One region of the Streptomyces sp. NPDC060027 genome, then DNA from elsewhere that is predicted to be linked to it. Evidence: riboswitches for the same ligand, from Rfam matches in the RefSeq annotation. Region 1 holds a riboswitch; each other region holds the start of a gene.
What was found. A riboswitch is a leader RNA that binds a small molecule or an ion and turns the genes downstream of it on or off. The one in region 1 is predicted to bind S-adenosylmethionine.
Positions count from the first base shown of each region.

Region 2: linked by a shared signal. The riboswitch ahead of ACFWBT_RS00475 (cell envelope biogenesis protein OmpA) and the one ahead of thrC (threonine synthase) in region 1 are both predicted to bind S-adenosylmethionine.
Region 3: linked by a shared signal. The riboswitch ahead of ACFWBT_RS20240 (aminotransferase class V-fold PLP-dependent enzyme) and the one ahead of thrC (threonine synthase) in region 1 are both predicted to bind S-adenosylmethionine.

Region 1 is NZ_JBHWVI010000201.1:13,042-16,310, forward strand. It holds gene ACFWBT_RS34050 (glucosyl-3-phosphoglycerate synthase) at 1-849, opposite strand, end outside; SAM riboswitch class I at 1,055-1,211, shown strand; gene thrC (threonine synthase) at 1,229-2,536, shown strand; gene ACFWBT_RS34060 (MoaD/ThiS family protein) at 2,533-2,808, shown strand; gene ACFWBT_RS34065 (cold-shock protein) at 3,250-3,269, shown strand, end outside.
Region 2 is NZ_JBHWVI010000001.1:120,047-123,315, reverse strand. It holds gene ACFWBT_RS00480 (MFS transporter) at 1-392, opposite strand, end outside; gene ACFWBT_RS00475 (cell envelope biogenesis protein OmpA) at 731-1,420, opposite strand; SAM riboswitch class IV at 1,720-1,865, opposite strand; gene ACFWBT_RS00470 (amino acid ABC transporter permease) at 2,327-3,269, shown strand, end outside.
Region 3 is NZ_JBHWVI010000076.1:17,472-20,740, reverse strand. It holds gene ACFWBT_RS20250 (rhomboid family intramembrane serine protease) at 1-243, shown strand, start outside; gene ACFWBT_RS20245 (Lrp/AsnC ligand binding domain-containing protein) at 286-567, shown strand; gene ACFWBT_RS20240 (aminotransferase class V-fold PLP-dependent enzyme) at 607-1,968, opposite strand; SAM riboswitch class IV at 2,158-2,274, opposite strand; gene trpD (anthranilate phosphoribosyltransferase) at 2,360-3,269, opposite strand, start outside.

The DNA.
Region 1 (3,269 bases):
GCCGCGCTCGAACTGGGTGAGGGCGGGGCGGATCAGGTGGCCGCGGGCCAGCCGGAGCTGGGCGGTGCGGTAGATCGCGGCGGCCATACGGCCCAGGGCCTGGCCGTCCTGGTGACGGTGCTTGCGGACGCCGACGTCGACCTGGGCGAGGGCGTCCAGGCCCACCAGGTGCAGGGCGTCGACGAGCATGCCCAGCTCCACGCCGTAGCCGACGGGGAACGGGAGCTGTTCGAGCAGGGAGCGACGGGCCGCGTACTCGCCGCCGAGCGGCTGGACGAAGCCCGCCAGCTGCGGCCAGTGCATGTTCAGCAGGGGGCGGGCCATCAGCTCGGTGACCCGGCCGCCCTGTCCCGAGGCGCCGCCCAGCGGGCGGTCGTACATGGCCTTGACCAGATCGACCCCGGGGTCGGTGAGCAGCGGGCCCACGATCCCGGTGACGAAGTCGGACGAGAACTCCCTGAGGTCCGCGTCGATGAAGCAGACGATGTCCCCGCTCGTCACGAGCAGCGACCGCCACAGCACCTCACCCTTGCCGGGCACCGCGGGAATCCGCGGGAGGATGTCGTCGCGGTGCACGACTCTCGCGCCCGCGGCGGCGGCGACCGCCGAGGTGCGATCGGTCGAGCCCGAGTCGACGACGACGATCTCGTCGACGAGGGGCACCTGCTGCATCAGGTCGTGGCGGATGATCGCCACGATCTCGCCGACCGTCTCCTCCTCGTTGAGCGCGGGCAGTACGACGCTGACCGTCGATCCGGTGGAACGTTTCGCGGCCATGAGCTTGTGGAGCGGGCGGTCGGTCAGGGACCAGGAGCGTGTGCTCAGCCAGCTTTCGACATCTTTCAGCACGGTCTGCGGCTCCTCACTGTCTGATCACACGCTCTCATCAGCGTGCCCGCTGCGGCCAGCGGCAGATCGATTGCCGTCGTCTCGCGGTGCGGACGACTATCTCAACTGTCCTGGCCTTCGGTTACAGTCTTGAACAACGCGGATGACCATCGCATGTCCTGGATCATCGGCGCGTATCGCGTTCAACAGTTCAACAATCAAATACCGCTCATCCAGAGGGGCAGAGGGATACGGCCCGATGAAGCCCCGGCAACCCTCCAGCCGGTCTCGTACCGATCGATGTCGATCGCGTCGCGAGGCTCCCGGCTAGGGAAGGTGCCAAATCCGTCTCACGGCGAAGTGCGTCGTGAGGAAGATGAGGAGAAAGGGCCTCGCCTCCATGGCTGCGCAGACAGTTGCAAGCACCACGAACTCCGTGAACTCCGCCGATGCGGTGGACCTCGGTCCGGCAGCGGCGCTTTCCTGCCGCGAGTGCGGGCACCGCGTCCCGCTCGGACCGGTCTTCGCCTGCGAGGAGTGTTTCGGCCCGCTGGAGATCGCCTACGACTTCTCGGCCTACGAGACCGAAGAGCTCCGCAAGCGCATCGAAGCGGGACCCGCGAACATCTGGCGCTACGCGCCCCTCCTGCCCGTCCCCGCGGACGTGGCGCAGAAGCCGAACATCAACCCCGGCTGGACCAAGCTCGTCCAGGCCGACAACCTGGCCCGCGAGCTCGGTGTCGACGCCGGCAAGCTCTTCGTCAAGGACGACTCCGGCAACCCGACGCACTCCTTCAAGGACCGCGTCGTCGCCCAGGCCATCGAAGCGGCCCGCGTCTTCGGCTTCACCACCCTCTCCTGCTCCTCCACGGGCAACCTCGCCGGCGCCGTGGGTGCCGCGGCGGCCCGTGCCGGCTTCCGCTCCTGCGTGTTCATCCCGCACGACCTGGAGCAGGGCAAGGTCGTCATGGCCGCGGTCTACGGCGGCGAACTCGTCGGTATCCAGGGCAACTACGACGATGTGAACCGCTTCTGCTCCGAACTGATCGGCGACCCGGCCGGCGAGGGCTGGGGCTTCGTCAACGTCAACCTGCGGCCGTACTACGCCGAGGGCTCCAAGACGCTGGCGTACGAGATCTGTGAGCAGCTCGGCTGGAAGCTGCCGGACCAGCTGGTCGTGCCGATCGCCTCCGGCTCCCAGCTCACGAAGATCGACAAGGGCCTGCAGGAACTGATCAAGCTCGGGCTCGTCGAGGACAGGCCGTACAAGATCTTCGGCGCCCAGGCCGAGGGCTGCTCCCCGGTGTCCGTCGCCTACAAGGCCGGTCACGACGTCGTGCGCCCGCAGAAGCCGGACACCATCGCCAAGTCGCTCGCCATCGGCAACCCGGCTGACGGGCCGTATGTGCTCGACATCGCGCGGCGCACCGGCGGTGCCGTGGAGGATGTGAACGACGAGCAGATCGTCGACGCGATCAAGCTGCTCGCGCGCACCGAGGGCATCTTCGCGGAGACGGCCGGCGGCGTGACCGTCGGCGTCACCCGCAAGCTGATCGAGAACGGTCTCCTCGATCCGACCCTGACCACCGTCGTGCTGAACACCGGCGACGGCCTCAAGACTCTGGACGCGGTGGCCTCGGACACCGGGCTGACCGCGACCATCCGCCCGAACCTCGACTCCTTCCGAGAGGCAGGCCTCGCATCATGAGCGTCAACGTCCGCATCCCCACCATCCTGCGCACCTACACCGGGGGCGTCGCCGAGGTGACGGCCGAGGGTACGACCCTCGCCGAGGTCATCGCCGACCTGGAGAAGAACCACACGGGCATCGCCGCGCGCGTTCTGGACGACCAGGGCAAGCTGCGACGCTTCGTCAACGTGTACGTCAACGACGACGACGTCCGGTTCGAGCAGGGCTTGGAGACGGCGACCCCGGACGGTGTGGGCGTCTCGATCATTCCGGCCGTCGCCGGAGGCTGATCGTTACCCTCGGTAATGCCGAACACGCTGAGTTCATAGAATTGCCCCCTCCGTGAGAGAAACGGAGGGGGCAATTCTGCAGGGTTGAGCGCGCTACAGTTGGGGAAGTCGCTTCGCTTTCGATGTTGGTTTCATGCCGGATGCATATGAGTCCTCGCCCGGCATCCGACAAGAAGTAGCCAAACTGCCCCGCCTTTTTGAGCCGTTTATGGCATTTACGGGGCCCGACTTGCCCTGAATCCTTGCATATCCTCCGCATGTCAACGATCAGCCATGCCCAGAATTCTCGTCCGATTGACCTGTTGCAGACGGCAGTTGGACAGATACATTCAGCCGCGGTCGACGCGTTCCGGCGCACACCCCCAACCGTTGGGGGGTGAGGTCTGACCCGGATCCGCGAAGTGTGGATCTGTGCAAGGGCCAGTAATAGGGGAGTTAGGCATGGCTCAGGGCACCGTCAA
Region 2 (3,269 bases), on a different contig from region 1:
GTCGTGAGGATGTAGACGGGCGGGATGAGCAGCGCGGTTCCGACGCCTTCGAGAATCGAGTTGCCGAGGATGAGAACGCCCAGGCCGGGGGAGGCGGCACTCAGCAGCGCGCCGATCCCGTACACCGTCAGGCCGGCGAGGAAGCAGCGCTTGCGGCCGTAGCGGTCCGTCAGCTTGCCGCCGGGGATCATCAGCGCGGCCATGACGAGCAGGAAGATCGTGATCGCGATCTGCACGCCCTGCACGGTGGTGTCGAGGTCCTCGCTGATGTCGTTGATCATCACGTTCATGTTGGAACCGGCGAAGCTGCAGATGAACTGGGCGAGGGCGAGCGGGGCGAGAATCCTGCGCTGCGCCCCCGACGGCGGTGTCGACGCGCCTGTGTCAGCCATCGCCATTCCTTATGACCGCCGGACGTGTGGTCTGGGTGTCGCTCTCCTACGCTCATAGACTGCGCCGAACGTCGACGGACCGCATGTGCGCGGGCGCGGCAGACCGGTGAAATCCCGGTGGACCGTCCCGGCCGCCTCCGGGACTTCAGGACCTGTCCTGGGCGCGGGGCTGGACACCCTTGACCAGGGCCGGGAGCGGACCTCGGCCCTGAAGGGCGTGCGCATCGTACTGATCCCAGGCGGCTGAACGGACCGGACGCCGGGCCGGCGTCCGGTTCTCCGAGCAGCCGTCTGTGTGAGCACCCCGCTCACCCGTTCGGGTGGGCGCTACGGGCTCCTCACCGCCGCCCGGCGGTACCTCCGCTCCGGAAGGCGGGGTGGTCGCCGAGGCGGCGTACGTAGTCCTGGAGCTGGGGGAATGAGCGCAGGGCGCCGTCCGGGCCCAGTCGGGTGAGGGCCACCCACACGTCCACGTCCCCCGCCGTCAGCGTCTCGCCCAGGACATAGGGCCGTACGGCGAGTTGACAGTCCAACAACTCCAGCGCCGCGGAGAGCTCCGAGGGCTGGGCGGTAGGCGTGACATCGCGGTCCAGCAGGTCGCGGAGCGCCTCGATGTCCGCGGCGAGGGCCGGGGGACGCAGCGTCGAGGGGCACCCCGCGCCGTGACCGGAGAGCAGCCCCGCGAGATCGCGGAGGATGTCGGGGGTGTGGTTGCTGACGATGCGTCCGCTCCACCGGTCGCACAGCGCGGGCGCCGTCAGCGGTCCGTCGTAGTGGTGCTCGGTGGACTCGTAGGCGCGGCGCAGCGAGGCGAAGGCGTCAGGTGTCCCGGCGGGATGCGTCAGGACCGTCGTGGCGACGGAGTCCTTCAGGCCCAGCAGGTCGAGGGTGATCGCGATGCGCAGCGAGAGCGGACAACTCTCCGACAGATACAGCTCGTAGCGGTGCGGTGCCGGGTAGAAGCCGCCGGCCAGGCCGACACCGATCCGGCTGTCGACGCGGTGGGGGAGGGCAGAGGGCGTCGCCACCTTGAGACGAAGCTCAGAGGGGAACGAAACCTGGTCACAGGGACGTGAGTTGGCCGTGCTGGAAGTGCGCGAAGCTGTCTCAGGCATGACTCTCCCTTGGGGAACGAGGAAGCCACCGCCGCCTTGTGGGCACCAGCGGCCGAATGCGGAACGACTGCGCTCGTCGCACCGGTCCGGATCGAACGGACCGGCTGCGGATCAGTAAGCGCTGGAGACACGCAACAGATCGATGTGCAGGCGCCTCGTCAAGCCGTTCCTGGGCATTCTCACCGGTCCCACTCCAGGGCTCGCGAGACGCGAGACCACGCTTGCCCCGCCGCACCGGCGGGACCCGGTCGTCACCCGGGGCACCCCGTCGCGGTGGAAGGGTTGCCTGTCAGCGAGCCGGGGCCGATGACCACAGGTGCGGGACGAACCCGCACCGTGGGCGCTGACAATCGTGACCGTCCATGCCAGTCTCGGTGCGCCCTGTGGCGCCGTCAAGAACGCCGGGCACGCGGTCTCACCTGGTGGTCACCCGCATTGACATTCTTTTCGGGGCGGGCCTAACGTGCGGCCCACAACGGGATGCCCCAGGGCCGGAGAGACGATGGTGACGGCGATGAACGCAGCTGACGGGACGGCCGCATGGCGGCGCCTCGGTCGCGTCGTGCTGTGCGCCGACCGCTCCGTCGACCTGCTTCGCGTCAACAGCGCGCTGTGTACGGACACGTGTCGCACCCTCTGCCAAGGCTGACGGCCCCTCTTCCGAATCGCTGACGACCACCGCTGTAGCGGTGTGCCCCTTCTCCGTCCAGCCCCCGTGCCATGTGCGCCCGTGCCCTCGTTTCGTGCCGAGCCGTTACGGCTCCGCGTCACGCTGCCGCTCGCCGTGGTCCGGGGTGTCCGAATCCGCTGGAGCTCTCCATGAGTGAATCTCCGGGCCTTGCTGTGTCCTCCGGATCAGCGCCGCCCGCCCAGGCCATCCCCCGTCCCGACGTCCCCGCCGCGCCCAAGACCCCGGCCGCTCAACGGGTCCTGCCCCTCCGGCGTCCCGGCCGCTGGATCATCACGGCCGTCGTGCTCGTGCTGGTCGCCCAGATCACCCACGGCCTGGTGACCAACCCCTTCTACCAGTGGGACCGTTTCCAGTACTGGTTCCTGCGCCCGACGATCCTCGACGGTCTGCTCATCACCCTCGAAGTCGCCGTCTACAGCGCGGTGTTGGGATTGCTCGGCGGGATCCTGCTCGCGTTGGCCCGGCTCTCCCCGAGCCCGGTGCTGCGCGCGGTGAGCTGGGTCTACACCTGGCTGTTCCGCTCGGTACCGCTCATCGTCGTCCTGCTGTTCCTCTACAACTTCAGCGCGCTGTACCAGACGTTGAGCGTCGGGGTGCCGTTCGGTCCGGCCTTCTTCACCTTCGACGAGTCCCGTCTGGCCACCGACATGGCCGTCGCCGTCGTCGGACTGAGCCTGAACGAAGCGGCGTACGCCTCCGAAGTGGTGCGCGGAGGCATCCTCTCCGTCGACCAGGGCCAGCACGAGGCGGCCTCCGCCCTGGGACTGCCGAAGCGGTACCAGTTCGCGAAGATCGTCTTCCCGCAGGCGCTGCGCTCCATCACCCCTAACTACGTCAACCAGTTGATCGGCCTGATCAAGGGCACCTCGCTGGTCTTCTACGTCTCCCTGCTGGACCTGTTCGGCTCCGTGCAGAGCATGGGCAGCACCTACCCCGGCGACATCGTGCCGCTGCTCCTGGTCGCCACCGCCTGGTACCTGATCCTGACGAGCGTCGTGTCCGTCATCCAGTTCTACGTCGAGCGGCACTACTCGCGGGGCGCGTTGCGCACCCTGCCGCCGACCCCGTTGC
Region 3 (3,269 bases), on a different contig from region 1:
TTCTTCCTGCCGCTGCGGTTCCCGGCCTGGGTGGTGCTGCCGTTCTGGTTCGCCCTGCAGTGGCTGGCGGCGGGCCGCAGCGACTCCGGACCCGGGGTCGCCTATCTGGCCCACCTCGTGGGCTTCTCGCTGGGTTTCGTCTACGCGTGGGCGCGCTACGGGCGCCGTACGGCCGCCGCACCCTCCCCGGGGGCGCTGCCGGGACCCCCGGCGCCGCAGCCCGGCCAGGTGGACCGCGAGTAGGGTGAGATCCCCAGCAGTGGCCCCCGAGGGAGAGAACCAGCCGTGATCACCGCGATCGTCCTCATCAAGACCAGCGTGGACCGGATCCCCGAGATCGCCGAGTCGATCGCGTCGCTGGAGAGCGTCAGCGAGGTCTTCTCCGTCACCGGCACCTACGACCTGATCGCGATGGTCCGGGTCAAGGCCCACGACGATCTGGCGGACGTCATCCCCGGCAAGATCAGCAAGATCCCGGGCGTCGAGGCGACGGACACGCACGTGGCGTTCCGTACGTACTCGCAGCACGACCTGGAGGCGGCGTTCGCGATCGGCCTCGACTCCTGACCGACGGGACACCGCCTCCGGGCGGGACCCGCGCGGGCGTCAGACGGCCGGGACGCAGCGGCCGTCCTCGGTGCGGTACCGCCACCGCGCGCCGTCCCGGACGAGCTCGCGCACCGCGCGGACGAAACGCTCCACGTGCTCGTCGGGGGTACCGGCGCCGAAGCTGACGCGGATGGCGTTGAGGGACTTCTCCCCGGGGGCCGCCTCGGGGGCGCCGCACTCCCCCTGGGTCTCCGGGTCGCTGCCGAGCAGCGTGCGGACCAGCGGGTGGGCGCAGAAGAGGCCGTCGCGGACGCCGATGCCGTACTCGGCGGAGAGCGCGGCCGCGAAGTGCGAGCTGTTCCAGCCCTCGACGACGAAGGAGATGACGCCGACCCGCGGGGCGTCGTCGCCGAAGAGGGAGAGGACCCGGACCTCGGGGACCTCGGCGAGGCCCGCGCGGACGGTACGGATCAGGTGCTGCTCACGGGCGACGAGGGTGTCGAAGCCCTCCTCGGTGAGCGCCTTGCAGGCCGACGCGATCGAGTAGGCGCCGATGACGTTCGGCGAGCCCGCCTCGTGCCGGGCGGCGCTGTCGTGCCACTCCACGTCCACGCCGCCGTCCGCGCGCCGGGAGACCTTGCGGCTGGCGCCGCCGCCCGCGAGGTACGGCTCGGCCTCGCGCAGCCAGTCGGAACGGCCCGCGAGGACACCGGAGCCGAAGGGCGCGTACAGCTTGTGCCCGGAGAAGGCGACCCAGTCGACGTCGAGGTCCTGGACCGACACCGGGTGGTGCGGGGCGAGCTGCGCGGCGTCGAGGACGATCCGGGCGCCGTGGGCGTGCGCGGCGGCGGCCAGCTCACGCACCGGCCACAGCTCCCCGGTGACGTTCGAGGCGCCGGTGACACAGACCAGGGCCGGTCCCTGGGGGTCACGGCCGGCGAGTGCGCGCTCCAGGGTGGCGACGGCCTCGCCCGGGGTGCGCGGGGCGTTCAGGTAGGTCACCCGGGCGTCGCGCCAGGGCAGCAGCGAGGCGTGGTGCTCGGTCTCGAAGACGAAGACCTGGCAGTCGGCCGGGAGCGCGGCGGCGAGCAGGTTGAGCGAGTCGGTGGTGGAGCGGGTGAAGACCACCTGGTCCCCGGCGCGGCAGTCGAGGAACTCCTCGACGGTCCTGCGGGCGTTCTCGAAGAGATCGGTGGACAGCTGCGAGAGGTAGCCGGCGCCCCGGTGGACGCTGCCGTAGTACGGCGCGTACGCGGCCACGTCGTCCCACACCCGCTGGAGGGCGGGCGCGCTGGCGGCGTAGTCGAGGGCGGCGTAGCTGACCTCGCCGCCGGTGACGAGGGGGACGCTGACATCCCGGCCCAGAACGGCCAGAGGGGCACAAACGGTCCGGTCGGCGGCAGCGGTGGAGACAGACATGGCGAGCTCCTGTGAGAGGCAGGCGGGATCGCTGCGCGAGCCGGCCGCCCGGAGGCAGGGCTCAGCGCAGGGAAGGGTGAAAAGGGTGCGCGGAGGTGGGGCTCGACGCCCTATCGCATTCGCTTGCTCACAGAAGGCTCCCTCGAACGACCAGGACCCCTGGTTGCATCCACTCGGAAGAGCGGGAGGGGTCCGCGCTTGCCGTAGGCCTCGCTGCCTACGACCTGGTCTTCACCCGGGGCACCCCGCCACGGACGGAGGGTTGCCGGACAGTCGGCCGGGGCCTCATGACTGTCACTCATGACCTGATACAGCATCTTGCCAGAAGATCTTCGACGCGCAAGGCGCAGTCCGGATCGTGGACTGCGCCCCGCGTCGCCTCGCCCGGGGATCAGGCGTTGCTGGCGGCCACCCACCGGTCGAGGGTGCGCTTCGCGGCCCCGGAGTCGATCGCCTCGGCCGCCTTCGCCATTCCGGCGCGGAGCTGGTCCGCGAGCGGAGCGCCGGTCGGCGACAGGGCCACCAGGGCCGCCGCCGAGTTCAGCAGGACCGCGTCCCGTACGGGCCCGGTCTCGCCGTCCAGCAGGCGCCGGGCGACCTCGGCGTTGTACGAGGCGTCGGCGCCGCGCAGGGCCTCCACCGGGACGATGTCGAGCCCGACGTCGCGCGGGTCGAAGCGCTCCTCGGTGACCGAGCCGTCACGGACCACCCAGACGTGGGAGCCCGCGGTGGTGGTCAGTTCGTCGAGGCCGTCGTCGCCGCGGAAGACCAGCGAGGAGTTGCCGCGCTCGGCGAACACGCCCGCCACGATCGGCGCCATCCGTGCATCGGCGACGCCGACCGCCTGGGCTTTCACCCGCGCCGGGTTGGTCAACGGTCCGAGCACGTTGAAGGTGGTCCGGATGCCCAACTGGCCGCGGGCCGCCGCCACATGACGCAGCGCCGGGTGGAACTTGACCGCGAAGCAGAAGGTGATCCCGGCCACCTCGGCCACCTCGGCGACCCGGCTCACCGGCAGTTGGAGATTGACGCCGAGCTTCTCCAGGACGTCCGACGCCCCGGAGGCGGAGGACGCGGCCCGGTTGCCGTGCTTGACGACCTTGGCGCCGGTGCCGGCCACCACGATCGAGGACATCGTGGAGATGTTGACGGTCTTCGCGCCGTCGCCGCCCGTACCGACGATGTCGACGGTGCGCCCGGGCACCTCGATCACATTGGCGTGCTCGTACATCGCCCGGACGAGTCCGGAGATCTCCTGGACGGTCTCGCCCTTGGCCCGCAGGGCCACCACGAACCCGGCG